Regions from separate parts of the Streptomyces flavalbus genome, predicted to be linked through region 3. Evidence: riboswitches for the same ligand, from Rfam matches in the RefSeq annotation. Region 3 holds a riboswitch; each other region holds the start of a gene.
The links. Region 3 has a riboswitch for cyclic di-AMP ahead of ACFQZ6_RS21045 (transglycosylase SLT domain-containing protein). Riboswitches for the same ligand answer to the same signal wherever they lie in the genome.

Region 1: linked by a shared signal. The riboswitch ahead of ACFQZ6_RS21950 (C40 family peptidase) and the one ahead of ACFQZ6_RS21045 (transglycosylase SLT domain-containing protein) in region 3 are both predicted to bind cyclic di-AMP.
Region 2: linked by a shared signal. The riboswitch ahead of ACFQZ6_RS30670 (M23 family metallopeptidase) and the one ahead of ACFQZ6_RS21045 (transglycosylase SLT domain-containing protein) in region 3 are both predicted to bind cyclic di-AMP.
Region 4: linked by a shared signal. The riboswitch ahead of ACFQZ6_RS17185 (M23 family metallopeptidase) and the one ahead of ACFQZ6_RS21045 (transglycosylase SLT domain-containing protein) in region 3 are both predicted to bind cyclic di-AMP.

What each region holds. Positions count from the first base shown of each region.
Region 1 is NZ_JBHTEB010000001.1:4,839,176-4,843,379, forward strand. It holds gene ACFQZ6_RS21945 (hypothetical protein) at 312-665, shown strand; gene ACFQZ6_RS21950 (C40 family peptidase) at 718-1,914, opposite strand; cyclic di-AMP (ydaO/yuaA leader) riboswitch at 1,922-2,093, opposite strand; gene pcrA (DNA helicase PcrA) at 2,348-4,204, shown strand, end outside.
Region 2 is NZ_JBHTEB010000001.1:6,868,446-6,872,649, forward strand. It holds partial or broken gene ACFQZ6_RS30665 (alpha-galactosidase) at 1-1,818, shown strand, start outside; cyclic di-AMP (ydaO/yuaA leader) riboswitch at 2,135-2,288, shown strand; gene ACFQZ6_RS30670 (M23 family metallopeptidase) at 2,293-3,252, shown strand; gene ACFQZ6_RS30675 (SGNH/GDSL hydrolase family protein) at 3,447-4,204, shown strand, end outside.
Region 3 is NZ_JBHTEB010000001.1:4,661,503-4,665,706, forward strand. It holds gene ACFQZ6_RS21040 (HAD family hydrolase) at 236-1,066, shown strand; gene ACFQZ6_RS21045 (transglycosylase SLT domain-containing protein) at 1,106-1,603, opposite strand; cyclic di-AMP (ydaO/yuaA leader) riboswitch at 1,607-1,800, opposite strand; gene ACFQZ6_RS21050 (polyprenyl synthetase family protein) at 2,457-3,467, shown strand; gene ACFQZ6_RS21055 (LolA family protein) at 3,862-4,204, shown strand, end outside.
Region 4 is NZ_JBHTEB010000001.1:3,835,247-3,839,450, forward strand. It holds gene ACFQZ6_RS17180 (PrsW family intramembrane metalloprotease) at 1-758, shown strand, start outside; gene ACFQZ6_RS17185 (M23 family metallopeptidase) at 834-1,949, opposite strand; cyclic di-AMP (ydaO/yuaA leader) riboswitch at 1,961-2,118, opposite strand; tRNA gene ACFQZ6_RS17190 (tRNA-Met) at 2,442-2,515, opposite strand; gene ACFQZ6_RS17195 (alginate lyase family protein) at 2,563-3,576, opposite strand.

The sequences.
Region 1 (4,204 bases), 180 kb from region 3:
GTGACCGCCCCGCCCCTGGCCTGGGCGGGTTGGGAGCCGGTCACCTGGGGGAGGACGCTAATCCCGGGTGTGTCCGCACGGTGACTCGTTGTCCGGAAGTGACTCCAGCGGACCGCGGGGCGACCGGAGATGACCGGGGTTCCCGAGGCGGGCCGTCGACTTCACGCGGTGCGCTGACCGATGTGGGGAACCGGGCGCCGACACGGCGGCACGGCTGCTATGGGCGCATATATGCGACGGGCGCCGGGGGAGGCCCGTAGGGGGTGGGCCGGTGTCGGGGGGCGGCCGGTGCGTTATTAGGCTCCGGCTCCATGGACGTACTCATCCACCTCTTCGTCGGTCTGCACGTCATCGGCATCGCCGCGCTGCTCGGCGGCTTCCTCACCCAGATGAAGGCGATGGGCCAGGGCACCGCCCGCTTCGTCCCCGCGATGCTGCACGGGGCCCTGACGATGCTGGTCACCGGCGTGGTCCTGGTCGGCCTGAACCAGGCCGACGACCGGACCCTCGACAACATCAAGATCGGCGTGAAGCTGGCCCTGCTGATCGTGATCCTCGGGCTCGTCTATGTGAAGCGGGACGACGAGAGGGTGGACAAGGGCGTGTTCGGCCTGGTGGGCCTGCTGACCACGGCGAACATCTTCATCGCGGTGCTGTGGACCTGACGGACCCGGCGGACCCGGCGGACCCGACGGACCAGGCGGACCCGGCGGAGACCTAGGCGGGCCGCACCACGCTGTGGATCGAGGACTCGCCGTCGTAGTAGATCGACTCCTCGCGGACGTAGGCGCCCGGCTTCGGGGCGTGGATCATCATGCCGTTGCCGATGTAGATGCCGACGTGGGTGACATCGTCGTAGAAGAAGACCAGGTCACCGGGCTGGGCGCTGGACAGGGAGACCGTGGTGCCCGCGTTGACCTGGTCGTAGGTGGTGCGCGGCAGGGAGATCCCGGCGGCGTTCCAGGCGGCCTGGGTCAGTCCGGAGCAGTCGTAGGAGTCGGGGCCGGTGGCGCCCCAGACGTACGGCTTGCCGATCTGGGCGCGGGCGAAGGCGAGCGCCTTCTCGGCCTTGGTGGCGTACGAGGAGTCGACGGAGGTGTCCGTCGAGGTGCCGGTGGAGGTGTCGGCGGAGCCCGTGGAGCCTGAGGTGCCGCTCTCCTGCTCCTGCTCCTGCGCCGCCGCGGCCTCCTCCTCCTGGCGCTGCTGCTCCTCGGCCTGCTGGCGGGCCAGCTCGGCCGCCTTGCGCGCGGCCTCCTCCTGCTTCTTCTTCTCGATCGCCGCGAGCCGCGCCTTCTCCTCGGCGGTCAGCTCCGACAGCAGGTCGCGCGCGTCGGCGAGCTTCTTCTGCACGGTGGACTTGGCCGTCCGGAGGTCGCTCTGCGACTCGGTGAGCGTCTGGAGGCTCTCGGTGGCCTCCTGGCGCTTCTTCATCGTCGCCGTCTGCTCGGCGAAGTAGTCGTCGACCGCCGACTTCTGGGTGCTGGTGAGCCGCCCCATGAGCTGGGTCTGGTCGAAGTAGTCCTGCGGTGAGTCCGCGAGCAGGAAGGTGGCGGTGTCCGGGGCGGCGGCGCCGGTGCGGTACTGGGCGGCGGCGTAGGAGCCGAGTTCCTCGCGCGCGTCGTTGAGCTTCTGGGTGCGCTGGGCGACGTCGTCGAGGAGGGTGTCGACCTGCTTGCGCTGCTTCGCGGTCTTCTCCTTGGCCGCGTTGTACTTCTCGGTCGCGGACTCGGCCTGGCGGTAGAGGTCGTCGACCTTCTTCTCGACCTCCTCCAGGCTCGGGCGGTCGTCCGAGGGGGCCGCGTTGGCCGTCTGGGAGAGCAGGGCCACGGAGGTGAGGGCGGCGGTGGCCAGGGCGGGGGTGCGGATACCGGCCACGCGGCTGCCCGCGGCACGTGACTTGCGGTGCGACGCCAAGGAGGCGACTCCTTCCATGTACCGCCTACCGAGTTAGCTGTCGGGTTCGGGCGGGTGGTTCGGAAGGGTTGCCCTACGGCCACTCCCTCAGGAGGAGTGAGCCGATTCACCCCGGGATCGGTGGGTCCCCGGCTCCGGCCACTGCCACGCGGGCACGCCGGACTCGGCGGAGGCCGCGCGGCCCGGCGACGTTCGCCGGAGGGGGTCGTACGGCCCGCTCGGCACCGTAGCCAACTCGTGTGGCGGCTGTGAAGGTTGGTGGGTGATATGCCCGATACATTTTCGTGACCTTATCCGGAACGTCGCTCACCGTGTCCGGGTGGCAGTGATCCGTGACAGTCATCCCGGGCGGCAGGGGTGCGGGGCGGTGCGGGCGCCGGGTCGGTGGGATCCGGCTCCGGTTGTCAGTGCGGCGCCCTAGACTCGGAGAGCGATGAGCAGCCTCTTTGACGACAGCTTCCTGGCGGACCTCCAGGCCCAGCGCGGCCCCGCGGACGAACCCCCGCCGCCGCCCGAGGACGATCACGTACCGGAGCCGATTCCGGACGATCTGTTCGGCGGGAAGTTCGACGCGCCCCCGGACCGGGACGCCTACTACCGCGACGGCGCCCCGCGCCCCGCGGTGGACACCGCCACCCTGCTGGCGGGGCTGAACGAGAACCAGCGCGCCGCCGTCGTGCACGCGGGCTCCCCGCTGCTCATCGTGGCCGGTGCCGGGTCCGGCAAGACCCGGGTGCTCACCCACCGCATCGCCCACCTGCTGGCCGAGCGGGGCGTCCACCCCGGGCAGATCCTCGCGATCACCTTCACCAACAAGGCCGCGGGCGAGATGAAGGAACGCGTCGAGCAGCTCGTCGGCCCGCGCGCGAACGCGATGTGGGTGATGACGTTCCACAGCGCGTGCGTGCGCATCCTGCGCCGCGAGAGCAAGCGGCTCGGCTTCACCTCGTCCTTCTCGATCTACGACGCCGCCGACTCCAAGCGCCTGATGGCCCTGGTCTGCCGCGACCTGGACCTCGACCCGAAGCGGTTCCCGCCCAAGTCCTTCAGCGCCAAGATCAGCAACCTGAAGAACGAGCTGATCGACGAGGAGGACTTCGCCGCCCAGGCCGCCGACGGCTTCGAGAAGACCCTCGCCCAGGCGTACGCGCTGTACCAGTCGCGGCTGCGCGAGGCGAACGCCCTCGACTTCGACGACCTGATCATGACGACGGTCAACCTGCTGCGCGCCTTCCCGGACGTCGCGGAGCACTACCGCCGCCGTTTCCGGCACGTCCTGGTCGACGAGTACCAGGACACCAACCACGCGCAGTACGCCCTCGTCCGCGAACTCGTCGGCCCGTCCGGCGAGGGAGAGGACCCGGCCGAGCTGTGCGTCGTCGGTGACGCCGACCAGTCGATCTACGCCTTCCGCGGCGCGACCATCCGCAACATCCTCCAGTTCGAGGAGGACTACCCCGACGCGACGACGATCCTCCTGGAGCAGAACTACCGCTCCACCCAGACGATCCTCACCGCCGCCAACGCCGTCATCGAGCGCAACGAGTCCCGCCGCCCGAAGAACCTGTGGACCAACGCGGGCGCGGGCGCGCGCATCACCGGCTACGTGGCCGACACCGAGCACGACGAGGCCCAGTTCGTCGCCGACGAGATAGACCGCCTCACCGACGCGGGCGAGGCCAAGGCCGGGGACGTCGCCGTCTTCTACCGGACGAACGCCCAGTCCCGTGTCTTCGAAGAGGTCTTCATCCGCGTCGGCCTGCCCTACAAGGTCGTCGGCGGGGTCCGCTTCTACGAGCGCAAGGAGGTCCGGGACGTCCTCGCCTACCTGCGGGTGCTCGCCAACCCGGAGGACTCCGTCCCGCTGCGCCGCATCCTCAACGTGCCCAAGCGCGGCATCGGTGACCGCGCCGAGGCCATGATCGACGCGCTCTCCCAGCGCGAGAAGATCAGCTTCCCGCAGGCACTGCGCCGCGTCGACGAGGCGTACGGCATGGCCGCGCGGTCCACCAACGCCGTCAAGCGGTTCAACACGCTGATGGAGGACCTCCGTACGATCGTCGAGTCCGGCGCGGGCCCCGCGACCATCCTGGAGGCGGTTCTCGAACGCACCGGCTACCTGGCCGAGCTGCAGGCGTCGACCGACCCGCAGGACGAGACCCGGATCGAGAACCTCCAGGAACTCGCCGCCGTGGCCATGGAGTTCGAGCAGGAGCGTGGCGAAGGGGAGTCCGGCACGCTGGCCGACTTCCTGGAGCAGGTCGCGCTGGTCGCCGACTCCGACCAGATC
Region 2 (4,204 bases), 2.2 Mb from region 3:
CGACGGGCGGCGCGGCACCGAGTGGTCCTACGAGGGCCACGAGGCCGACCCCGACGGCGTACGGCTGCGCTTCCGGGACGGCGGGCTGACCGTCACCCTGCACTACCGCGTCCGGCACGACGTGGTCGAGCGCTGGGTCACCGTCGACAACGCCGGGGACGCCGACGTGGAGCTGCTGCGCGCGGACTCCGCCGTCTTCACGCTCCCGGAGCGCGACGGCTGGCGGCTGAGCCAGTTGCACGGCCGCTGGGCCGCCGAGTCCCGGCTCACCGCAGCCCCGCTCACCTACGGCGAGAAGGTCATCGGCAGCCGCCGCGGCCACACCGGCCACCAGCACCTGCCCTGGGTCGCCCTGGACACCGACGCCACCGAGGAGCGCGGCGAGGTGTACGGCTGCGCCCTCGCCTGGTCGGGCTCCTGGCGGATCGGCGTCGCCCAGTTGCCCGACGCGCGCGTGCAGATCACCGGCGGCGCCGGACACGACGACTCCGGACTGCTGCGGCTGGCCGCGGGGGAGTCCTACACGAGCCCCGTCCTCGCCGGGCTGTGGAGCGACGGCGGCTTCGGCGGCGCCAGCCGGCCTGGCACCGCTACCAGCGGGCGTACGTCATCCCCGACGCCGACCAGGACCGGCCGGTGCTGTTCAACTCCTGGGAGGCGACCGGGTTCGGCATCTCCGAGGACCAGCAGCGGGCGCTGGCCCGGCGGGCGGCGGCGATCGGCGTCGAGCTGTTCGTCGTCGACGACGGCTGGTTCGGCTCCCGCACCGGCGACCACGCCGGGCTCGGTGACTGGACGCCCAACCCTGACCGCTTCCCGAAGGGGCTGGCGCCGCTCGCCGAGGACGTGCGGGCGCTGGGGATGCGGTTCGGCATCTGGGTCGAACCGGAGATGGTCAACCCGGACAGCGACCTGTACCGGGCGCACCCGGACTGGGTGCAGTACCAACCAGGACGTAAGCGGACAGAGTTTCGCAATCAACTCGTACTCAACGTCGCCCGCGAGGACGTCCAGGAGTACCTGTGGGAGCGCCTGGACGCCCTGCTGTCGAGCGCGCCCATCGACTACGTGAAGTGGGACTTCAACCGCTGCTTCACCGACGCCGGATGGCCCGGCGAGCCCTACCCGCAGCGGCTCTGGGTGGATCACGTACGGGCCGTGTACGCGCTGCTCGACCGGCTGCGGGCGGCCCACCCCGGCGTCGCCTTCGAGTCCTGCTCGGGCGGCGGCGGCCGGATCGACCTGGGGGTGCTGAGCCGTACGGACCAGGTGTGGACCTCCGACAACACCGACCCCCTCGACCGGCTCGCCATCCAGCACGGCTTCAGCCAGCTCCACCCCGCGCGCGTGATGGCCGCCTGGGTGACCGACAGCCCCAACGAGCAGCTCAACGGGCGGGTCAGCCCGCTGCGCTTCCGGTTCGTGAGCGCCATGGCCGGGGTGCTGGGGATCGGCGGCGACCTGACCCGCTGGAGCGAGGCGGAGCTGGCCGAGGCCCGCGACTGGGTGGAGCTGTACCGGGAGATCCGGCCGCTGGTGCAGCGCGGGGACCTCTACCGGCTGCGCCCGCCGCGGGGCGGGCTGAGCGCGGTGCAGTACGTGCGCGGTGCCGAGACGGTCGTCCTCGCCTGCCTCCAGGCGCAGCACCACGGCGAGCCGGTCCCCGCGCTCCGGCTGCGCGGACTGGACCCGGCAAGCTCCTATGAATGCCCTGAAACGGGCGAAATCCACCGAGGTGCCGTGCTGCTGCACCACGGGATACGGCTGGGGCTGCGCGGTGACCTTGATGCGGCAGTTCTCCGACTGCGTCGCATCTGAGTCATCTGTCCGGATTAATCGCTTCCATTCCAACTCGCTCCGGAATTCGGCACGCTGGAAATCCGGCACGTGAGCAGCGTCATAGCGGTGACCGTCCGTCGCCCGTCATGTTCACGTAATCAGGGGCTTTTTCAAGGGCTTTTAGGGAAAGCGTCACCGCTCGGAACAACTCAGGGTGACCGGTAATTCCCGTAAGGGATCAAGAAAAAGGCGTTCGGGTGGAACCTCTCGCTTGTCCGTTTGCGTCTTGCTCGCTTACGTTCCACACCGATCCCGGACGGAACGCCGAATCCTGCCGCCGTCCGGACTCCGCGCAAACTGACCCGTGCACCCGGCAGGAGCGGGGGACCCACAGGTAGACCGCCTGTTCCGGTTCCCGGAACAGGCTTGGGGTACAGCCGCACCTCGGTGCGGCCGGACATCTCCAGTCCGCACCCGACAGCTCACCTCGCAGGCGCAGGAGAGGAATTCGCCATGCCCGCCAAGGGTAAGCACCGCCGTCCCAAGTCCCTGCGTATCGCCCGCTCCATCGCCGTGGCCGGTACCGGTGGCGCCGCGCTCGCCCTGCCCCTGATGGGGGCCGCCAGCGCCAACGCCGCCACCCCGCAGTCCGTTTCGGAAAAGGCCGTCCACTCCGCCCCCGCGGCGCAGAAGTCGGCCGCCGAGAAGAAGTCCACCGCCGAGAAGTCGGGCGTGCGGACCTATTCCGTCCGTGCCGGCGACTACCTTTCGAAGATCGCTGACGAGCAGAACGTCGACGGCGGCTGGAAGAAGCTCTACGCGGACAACCGCGCGGCGGTCGGCGACGACCCCTCGCTGATCCACCCCGGGCTGAAGCTCAGCATCGGCCAGAAGGCCGCGGCGCAGGGCGAGACCAAGCAGGGTGAGGCCAAGAAGCAGTCCGCCCCGAAGGCCGCCAAGCCCGCCCAGCCCGCGAAGCCGAAGCAGTCGACGCAGTCCTCCAAGTCGTCCGCCGCCGAGTCCTCGCAGTCGTCCGCCAGCACCGCCACGACCACCGCCGCTTCGGGCTACAGCGCCCCCGTCGACGGCGCCGCCGTCGGCACCGGCTACAAGGTGGCGGGCAGCATGTGGTCCAGCGGCTACCACACCGGCGTCGACTTCGCCGCCGCCACCGGCACCACGCTGAAGTCCGTCGGCCCCGGCACCGTCGTCTCCGCGGGCTGGGCCGGTGCGTACGGCAACCAGGTCGTCATCAAGCTGAACGACGGCTACTACGCCCAGTACGCGCACCTGTCCTCGCTGTCCGTCTCCAGCGGCCAGACCGTGACCGGCGGCCAGCAGATCGGCCTGTCCGGCTCCACCGGCAACTCGACCGGCCCGCACCTGCACTTCGAGATCCGCACCACGCCCGACTACGGCTCCGACATCGACCCGGTGGCCTACCTCCGCTCGCACGGCGTCTCCATCGGCTGACGCCAGCCCCGCGACCGCGCCGACGGCCGGACCCCACGCACGGGTCCGGCCGTCGGCGTATTCCGCAATTGACCAAGGTTTTGGCAGTGGCTTATCTCACCGCCCGTCAACCCTTTCCTACGGTCGCGTAGGTCACAATCGACGGGGAAAGATGGGCCGATGTGGCAGACGATTCGAAGAATGACAGCAGATCAGTGATCGGGTCGCACGTGGCGGTGGGGGACAGCTTCACCGAAGGCGTCGGCGACCCCGGCCCCGACGGGGCGTTCGTCGGCTGGGCCGACCGGTTCGCGGTGCTGCTCGCGGACCGGCGTCCCGAGGGCGACTTCCGGTACACCAACCTCGCCGTGCGCGGGAAGCTCCTCGACCAGATCGTGGCCGACCAGGTACCGCGCGCCGTCGAACTCGCCCCGGACCTCGTGTCCTTCTGCGCGGGCGGCAACGACATCCTGCGGCCCGGCACCGACCCCGACGAGGTCGCCGAACGGTTCGAGGAGGCGGTCGCCCGGCTGACCGCCGTAGCGGGCACGGTGATGGTGACCACCGGGTTCGACACCCGGGGCGTGCCCGTCCTCAAGCACCTGCGCGGCAAGATCGCCACCTACAACGGACATGTGCGCGCCATCGCGGACCGGTACGGCTGCCCCGTCCTCGACCTGTGGTCCCTGAGGTCCGTCCAGGACCGCCGGGCCTGGGACCACGACCGGCTGCACCTGTCCCCCGAGGGGCACACGCGCGTGGCGCTGCGCGCCGGGCAGGTCCTCGGCCTGCCGGTCCCGGCCGACCCGGACCAGCCCTGGCCGCCGCTGCCGCCGCGCGGCACCCTGGAGATCCGCCGCGACGACGTGCACTGGGCGCGCGAGTACCTGGTGCCGTGGATCGGCCGCCGACTGCGCGGCGAGTCCTCCGGCGACCACGTCACCGCCAAGGGCACGCTCTCCCCGGACGACAT
Region 3 (4,204 bases):
GCCACACATTCAGGTGGTCGGGCCACACGTTACGGCTGAGGCGGCCGTCTTGGGCAGTGTCTGATATGCCCGAAGAGATCGGAATGTTCGATAGGTGGTGATTGGAAGATGCGGTTCCGGTCCGGTGGCTTCGGGGGCCGGGTCCGGCGGGGGCCCCTAATCACGGAGCGGGGCAAGGAAGTTGAGGCCGGAACTGGTGTGAACGAAGGGAGCGCGATGTCCGTATTCTCTGATCATGGCCGCACCCATCGCATATGCCGAGCGCACGACGTACTCCCTCATCGCCACCGACCTGGACGGCACGCTGCTCCGCGGCGACGACACCTTCTCCGACCGGTCGCTCAGCGCGCTCGCGCGGGTGGCCGCGGCGGGTGCCCAGCATCTGGTGGTGACGGGACGACCAGCGCCCAGGGTGCGCCCGCTGCTGGAGTTCCTCGGCAGCACGGGGCTCGCGGTGTGCGGGCAGGGCGCGCAGTTGTACGACGCGGGCGCGGACCGTCTGCTGTGGTCCGTCACCCTGGACCGGGAGCTGGCCGAGACCGCGCTCGGCAAGATCGAGGCGGAGGTGGGCCAGGTCCACGCGGCGGTCGACCAGGACGGTGTCGAGGGGCTCACGCTCATCGAACCGGGCTACGAGATGCCGCACCCCACCCTGCCCGCGGTGCGGGTCGACCGGCGCGACGACCTGTGGTGCGCGCCCATCAGCAAGGTGCTGCTGCGCCACGCCACCCTGTCGGACGACGAGTTGGCGTCGGTGGCCCGCGCCGTGGTGGGCTCGCTGGCGACGGTCACCATGTCGGGGCCGGGGACGGTGGAACTCCAGCCGTGCGGTGTCACCAAGGCGACCGGTCTGGCGCTGGCCGCCGGGCACCTCGGGCTGCGCCCGCGGGACACGATCGCCTTCGGGGACATGCCCAACGACATCCCGATGTTCGACTGGGCGGGCCACGGCGTCGCCATGGCCAACGCCCACGCGGAACTCAAGGCGGTCGCGGACGAGGTCACCCTGTCGAACGAGGACGACGGCGTCGCCGTCGTCCTCGAACGCCTCTGCTCACAGGGCTGACGCGGGCCGGGCCGCGATGCCGTGGCCGCGGCCGGGTGCTCAGTACGCCCCGAAGACGTTGTCGATCGAGCCGTACCGCGCGGCGGCGTAGTTGCAGGCGGCGGTGATGTTCGCGACCGGGTCGTACGGGTTGTACGCGGTGCCGGGCACGTGGTACGCGGCGAAGGTCGGGTCGATGACCTGGAGCAGGCCCTTGGAGGGGGTGCCCGCGGCGGCGTTGGAGTCCCAGAGGTTGATGGCGGCCGGGTTGCCGGACGACTCGCGCATCACGTTGCGGTAGATGGCGTCGTAGCTGCCGGGGATGCCGTGCTGGGCCATGACGGCGAGCGACTCGCGGATCCACCCGTCCAGGTTGTCCGGGTATGCAACGGCCGAGGCGGTCGTGGTCGCGGTGGTGGCGGCCGTCGTGGTGTGCGCGGAGGCGCTGGTCGCGCCGATCAGCGGCAGCGCGAGCACGGCCGCGCCGGTGCTGGCGAGGGCGATCGTGCGGGCGAGGCGGGTGGTGCGGGCACGGCGGGGCTGGCCGTCTGCGGGCATGGTGAACGTCCTCTCCGGCGCCTGCGAGGTGAGCTGTCGGGTTCGGGCGGGAGCTGCCCGGCCGTGCCCTGCGCGGGTACGGCTTCACCCCGAGCCGTGCCGTGGCGACGTACGGCGTCGTGTGACGTCGTACGCGTCGCGGCCCGGCGACTTACCTGGGTCCCCCGCTCCTGCCATGGATGAGTCAGTCAGTGGGTTGCCGGGGCGGTGGCAGGATTCGGCGTCCGCCCGACAGGCCGGGAACGTATGCGAGAGCACATGTCGGAAACAAGTGTGGGAATCGCTCATCACATGGTTCGGTGTGGGTTCGACCTTGATCAGGTGATTTCGGGGCACTTGATCCTTTGCGGTCGCACAGATTCAACTGCCGGGGGAGGGGCGGGGGTTCGGGTGGGGTTGGCGGTGGTGGGTCGCGGGTCTGTCCACGGGGTCGGGGTGAGGCAAGTCACGGGTGTCAACAAGAGTCGCAAAACGGGCATTACCGCCAACTCGTCCCCGCGGAGGGGGTGATGTCCCGGTGAATGTGGAACCCCTCCCGAGGGGTGCGTCGTTGTCGTATTGGCCACCCGGGGAGGTGTCCGAGGGGGAAAGCGTGTTCATGCCATCATGGCGATCAAGGGGGCGCAGCGCGCCACGTTCAGGTGCATCCCGTTGCATTCACTCACTTAGCCCCCATATCCACTCGTATCGAATGATCAAAAACATACCGACCGCGATCCGATACCGCCCGTGCCGCAACGGTGGGCGCCCTCGGTGATCGAAACATGACCGGATACGCTGACTTGAGTGAAGGCAGCGACGTATCGACAAACCGCGTAATCGCCGGTGGACACCAGCAGACAGGAGACCCCTCGTGACCGTCGTCGGGCCATTCGGGCTGAGCGTGCGGGACCAGGCCCTGGAGGCCGATGTCCAGGCTGGGCTGGCGGCCGTCGAGGAAGGGTTGCTTGAGGCAACCAAGAGTGAGGTCCCCTTCATCACCGGCGCCGCCCAGCACCTCGTGCGGGCGGGCGGGAAGCGTTTCCGGCCACTGCTGGTGATGCTCGCGGCTCAGTTCGGCGACCCCTACGCGCCCGGAATCGTGCCTTCCGCGGTGGTCGTGGAGCTGACCCACCTGGCGACGCTGTACCACGACGACGTGATGGACGAGGCGGCGGTACGGCGCGGCGTGCCGAGCGCGAACACCCGCTGGGGCAACTCCGTCGCGGTCCTCACGGGCGACTTCCTCTTCGCCCGCGCCTCGCACATCCTGGCCGACCTCGGTCCGGAGGCGGTGCGGGTGCAGGCCGAGGCGTTCGAGCGGCTCGTGACCGGACAGATCCTGGAGACCGCGGGCCCCACCGACGGGCGTGACCCGGTCGACCACTACCTCGACGTCCTCTCCGGCAAGACCGGCTCGCTGGTCGCGGTCGCCTGCCGGTTCGGCGCGATGATGTCCGGCGCCGACGAGACGGTCATCGACGTCCTCACCCAGTACGGCGAGCGGCTCGGCGTCGCCTTCCAGCTCGCGGACGACGTCCTGGACATCGCCTCCGACTCCCACGAGTCCGGCAAGACGCCGGGCACCGACCTGCGCGAGGGCATCGCCACCCTGCCCGTGCTGCGGCTGCGGGAGCGCGCCGCCCGGCTGGGGCTGGAGGAGGACCTCGCCCTGTGCAAGCTGCTCGACTCCGACCTCACCGACGACGACCAGCACCAGCGCGCCCTGACGGCGCTGCGCGCCCACCCCGCGCTGGAGCAGGCGCGGCGCGACACCGTGCGGTACGCGGAGGAGGCGCGGGCGGCTCTGCTGCCGCTGCGGGAGTGCGACGCCAAGGCGGCGCTGACCGAGCTGTGCGACGCGGTGGTGCACCGGGCGGGGTGACCGCGGGGTCCTGTCCGCCTGGCGGGGGACCGCGGGTGTCCCGTCCGCCTGGCGGAGGTGCTCGCAGGTGTCGTATCCGTCTCATGGGGGTGGCGGCGGTCCGTCGTGTCCCCCTGCCGCGCTCCCCTAGGCGTACCTCCAGTCGGCGTAGTGCGTCTGAAAGCTGATCAGGACCCCTACGGGTGGGTGCACACGGGGGCGTCTCGCGTCATACCCGAGCAGTACGCGGAGTTGGCTCCGTGGGGTGACGTATCCCGTGGGCCGATTTGGTCAGATGGACACCACGGAAAACACCACTCCTCACCAATTCGGGTGAGAATGGCGGCTCGGGGTACAGCGCGACCAGGACGTGACGAGACGGACAGCCGCCGCCGACGCGAGAGGTAAGGCAGACATGGCACCGTACGCATCCGACGACAACACGACCGCGGCGCGGGACGCGCGGGAGGACGACGCGCGCGGGGCGCGGCGCAGGGCCGCGCGGTACGTGGTCCCGGTCGCGGTGACGGGGGTGGCCGCGGCGACCATCGGGCTCGTCCCGGCGCTCGCCGACTCCGGCAGCCCGGACCTCCCCAAGATCAGCGCACAGGAACTCATAGAGAAGATCGCCAAGTCGGACGTGCAGCAGCTCTCCGGCACGGTGAAGATCACCACCGATCTGGGGCTGCCCGACCTCGGCGACCTGGAGAGCGGACTGGCCTCCGGGATGGCCGGGCGGGGCGACGGCGAGGGCTCCA
Region 4 (4,204 bases), 830 kb from region 3:
GCAGCGGCATCGCGTCGGTCACCGCGGCGACGTTCTTCGTGCGCATCATCATGTCCCCGTTCGCGCACCCCCTGTTCACCGTCCTGACCGGCATCGGCTTCGGCATCGCCGCGCTCAGCGCCGACCGCCAGCACGTGCGCCGGGTCCTGCTCCCGCTGGCGGGCCTGCTGCTCGCGATGGGCACGCACGCCCTGTGGAACGGCTCGGCGTCCTTCGGCCCGTACGGCTTCTTCGCGGTGTACGGCATGTTCATGGTCCCGGTCTTCGGCCTGCTGGTCTGGCTGGCCGTCTACACCCGCCAACGCGAACTGCGCACCGTACGCGAGGAACTGCCCGCCTACGCCGCCGCGGGCTGGCTCACCCCGGCCGAGCCGTACGCGCTCGGCTCGCTGCGGGCCCGCCGCCTGGCCCGCGAGTACGCCGGTCACCACCTGGGCAAACCGGCGGCGCGCACGGTGGCGCAGTACGAGGCGTACGCGACGTCCCTCGCGTTCCTACGGCACCGGGGCCGCCGCGGCCGGGCCGGGGCGGACTTCGCCGTACGGGAACGGGAACTGCTGCACGAACTGTGGGCCCGCAGGGACGTAGCCCGCCCGGCCCTGGACCACGCGGCACGCATGACGGCGCCGGTGCGGCCGGTGTACGGGTACGACGGGTACGGGTACGGATACGGGTGGCGGCCGGTGCCGATGCAGGCGCCCTACGCGGCCTACCCAGTGCTTCCAGCTCAGCCGGTCCACAATCCCTACCAACACTGAACCGGCAGCCCTGACGTCGGGGGGTTGCCGTCAGGACCGCCGGGGATCAGGGAAGGAGTGAGGAGGCGCGACGCCTCAGGGCGTGAGCCCCTTGCTCTGCAGCCAGGCCAGCGGGTCGACCCCGCCGCCCCCGGCCGGGTGGATCTCCAGGTGCAGGTGCGGCCCGGTGACGTTGCCCGTCGCGCCCACGCGCCCGATCACGTCACCCGTGGTCACCTTCTGGCCGACGCTGACGCTGATCGACGACTGGTGGGCGTACCAGATCTCGGTGCCGTCATCGAGGGTGAGGACGGTCTTGTAGCCGTACGAGCCGTCCCACCCGGCCTGTGTGATCGTGCCGCTGTGGACCGCCTTGATGAGCGTGCCGGTGGGCGCGGCGAAGTCCAGGCCGGTGTGGTAGCCGGAGGACCACATCGCACCGGCCTGACCGTAGGTCGAGGTGATCGTGTACGAGGAGGTCGGCAGCGTGTACTGCCGGGCCAGCTCGGCGAGCCGCTCGGCCTCGGCCTTCTTGCGGGCCTCTTCCTCCGCGGCGGCCTTCTCGGCGGCGGCCTTGGCCGCGGCCTCCTCCTCCGCCTTCTCGGCGGCTGCGGCGGCGGCCTTCGCGGCGGCGGCCTCGGCGGCCTGCTGCGCCTTGGTGTCGACCTGGTCCTGCTGCTGCTCGGCCTGCGCCATGATCCGGGCGCGCAGCGCCTCACCGGCGTCGGTGGTGCCCTGGGCGGTGTCCGTGGTGGTGACGCCGACGCTGCTGAGCGGGGTGGCGGCCTCTTCGGTGGGCTCGGCGGCGGTGTCCTCGGAGTCGTCGTCCGAGAAGGGGGAGCCGACGGAGGGCAGGTCGGGTATGGAGATGGAGACCGGCGGCTTGCCCGTCTGCGCGGTGGCCATGCCGCCCGCGCCGACGGCGGCTATGACGCCGACGCCGAGGACGGTGGAGCTGCGGGCCAGTCCGCCGCCGCGCTGCTTGCTGACGCGGTGCCGACCTCGTACGGGGCGGATGGAGTCCGCGGTGGGGTTCCACTCCTCCCAGGGGCCCTCGTCGGTGCGCTCGCCGCCGTAGACGACGGTGTCGACGTGGACAGCGGGGTCGACGTGGACAGCGGGGTCGCCGTAGACAGCGGGGTCGCCGTAGACGGCGGTGTCGACGGAACCGGGATCGGAGCCGAAGTCAGGGCCAGGCCGGTTGGACGCCACGTAGGCGTACTCCTTCCTTCCTTCTTCGCCTACCGGGTTAGCTGACGGGTTCGGAGCAGGAAGGTCTCCTACGCGCGTAAACCAGTCGTACTTCTACGGTGGTTGACGCGCGATTCACCCCAGGGTGGTGGTTCCCCGGTTCCCTCGCGGGATTCGGCGCGTGCGCACGGAGCCGTCTCTTGTGACGGCTGGGACGACCGCGCTGCGTTATCGGACGTTAATAGAACCGGGGGCTGAATTCCAAGCCGTTCCGCTTGATCATTACCTAACGGTGGGGGACGTACGGGGCGATGAGCGGTGAAAACCGGGCGAGTTGGCTGCGGGTTGGCCGGGGGTTGGGGATCTGACCGTGTGTCAGTTGTTATGCGGAGGGCGTTCGGGTGGTCACGTCTTGTGACGGAGGGGTGGGTGGGGTGGGCGGCGGTGGCGTGCCGTACGGCAAAACACTCAGGGCCGGAATCCATGAACTGGATTCCGGCCCTGAGCCTTCAGTAGCGGGGACAGGATTTGAACCTGCGACCTCTGGGTTATGAGCCCAGCGAGCTACCGAGCTGCTCCACCCCGCGTCGGTGAAACCAGTGTACGCCATGGGCGGGGGGCTCAGCACACGCGTTTATCCGGGGTTGTCCGCGTGGGTGAGCGTCTCCCAGGAGACGAAGCGGCCGTCGGTACCCGCGGGGCGGGTACGGCGGGCTAGTTCGCGGGCGTCGGCGGTGCCGTGGGAGTCGTCGAGACGGTGGTCGAGGCGGTGGTCGAGGTGGTTGAGGACGACCTCCAGGTGCGGGCCCAGGTTCCGGTTCACCTTGCCGCCGCAGAGCCAGGCGGGGGTGGGGGCGGTGCGGCGGAGCTGGGCGCGGGCGTGGAGGCTGACGGTGGCGGTCAGGCGGTCCTTGATCTCGTCGTAGAGGTCGACGCCCTGGTGCCAGGCGGTCTCGGCGATGTGGGCGGTGGCGGCGAGGGAGTAGCCGACGTGGCGGAAGTCACGGCAGGTCTCCTGGGTGAGGCCGTCCTTGTACGTCTTCTGCCGGAACCAGTACGCGTCGATCTCGGCGGGGGTGTTGATGGTGCCGCCCTTCGGGGGGCGGGGGCGGGGGCCGTCCTTGGCCAGGTAGAAGTAGGCGGGGACGCGTTCGCGGGCGCGGGCGAGGGCGTCGTCGAAGGTCTGGTGGTCGTCGAGGAAGACGGCGATGGCGAGGGCGGCGTTGGTCATGGCCAGGTCCCAGTTGCCGTTGAAGTCGGGGACGCGGGCGGTGACTTCGGGGAGGTGGGCGGTGCGGAGCATGTCCTCGAAGCGGCGTACGCGGTCCTGGGGCCAGCCGGAGTCGGGGGTGTACCGGATGATCTCCGCGGCGCGGGCCCAGGTGGCGCCGGACCAGGCGGCCTGGAGGGCGGCGTTGCCGCCGGTGTGCCGTTTCAGCTTGGCGGACCAGGCGTCCATGATGGCGGTGGCCTTGGTGGCGTGCTGCTGCTTGCCGGTGACGGTGAAGAGGAGGGCCTGGGTGTAGGCGGCGATGGCGTCGCGGCGCTCGGCTCGGCAGGCGGGGCCTGGTCTGCCGTTGGTGGGGCAGGCGACGGTGGCGGCGGGCTTGGGGGTGTGGCGGTACGAGCCGTACTCGCTGTCCCGCATGTCGAGGTACGCCTTCAGCCAGGGCTGTTTGCCCGCGGTGACGTTCTTGCGGATGGCCTTGAGCTGTGACTCGCTGAGGAGGATGCCGGGGTGGGTGAAGTCGGCGTCGGGGGAGGGCGCGGGCCATGCTGCGGGCCTCGGAGTCCAGACTGCCGCAGCCGCCGAGCAGCCCGGCGAGACAGCTCACGACCACTCCGAGCGCAACGCTCCGCCCGATCGACCTCACGCCCCACCACCTCCGCACTCTCCGCAGACCACTCCCTGGCAGCGTGACCCGCTCCGCGCTGACGTGCAGGCCGGATTGCTCCAGATGCACGCCTGCGGCGGCCTGTGGCTGGTCCGGTGGGTGGCGGGCGTAGCGCTGTCTGCCGGGGGTGGGTCGGGGCCGCGCCGGGGGGTGTCCGTCCTCGGAACCGCGCGGGCTGTACATCGTGGGGTGGACGGGGTCTTGCGCGCGAACCACTGCGGGCGGACACCCCCCGACACGTCCCCTTCCGTAGTACGGCGACTGCGACTCGTCGTCGGCTCCGCCGTAACTGCGGGCAGTCGTGCCGTCGTAGCTGCGGGCAGTCGTGCCGCTGGGGCGGCACGGGTGGGCGCAGCGGCACCCCGTCAGCGCCGGGCGCGC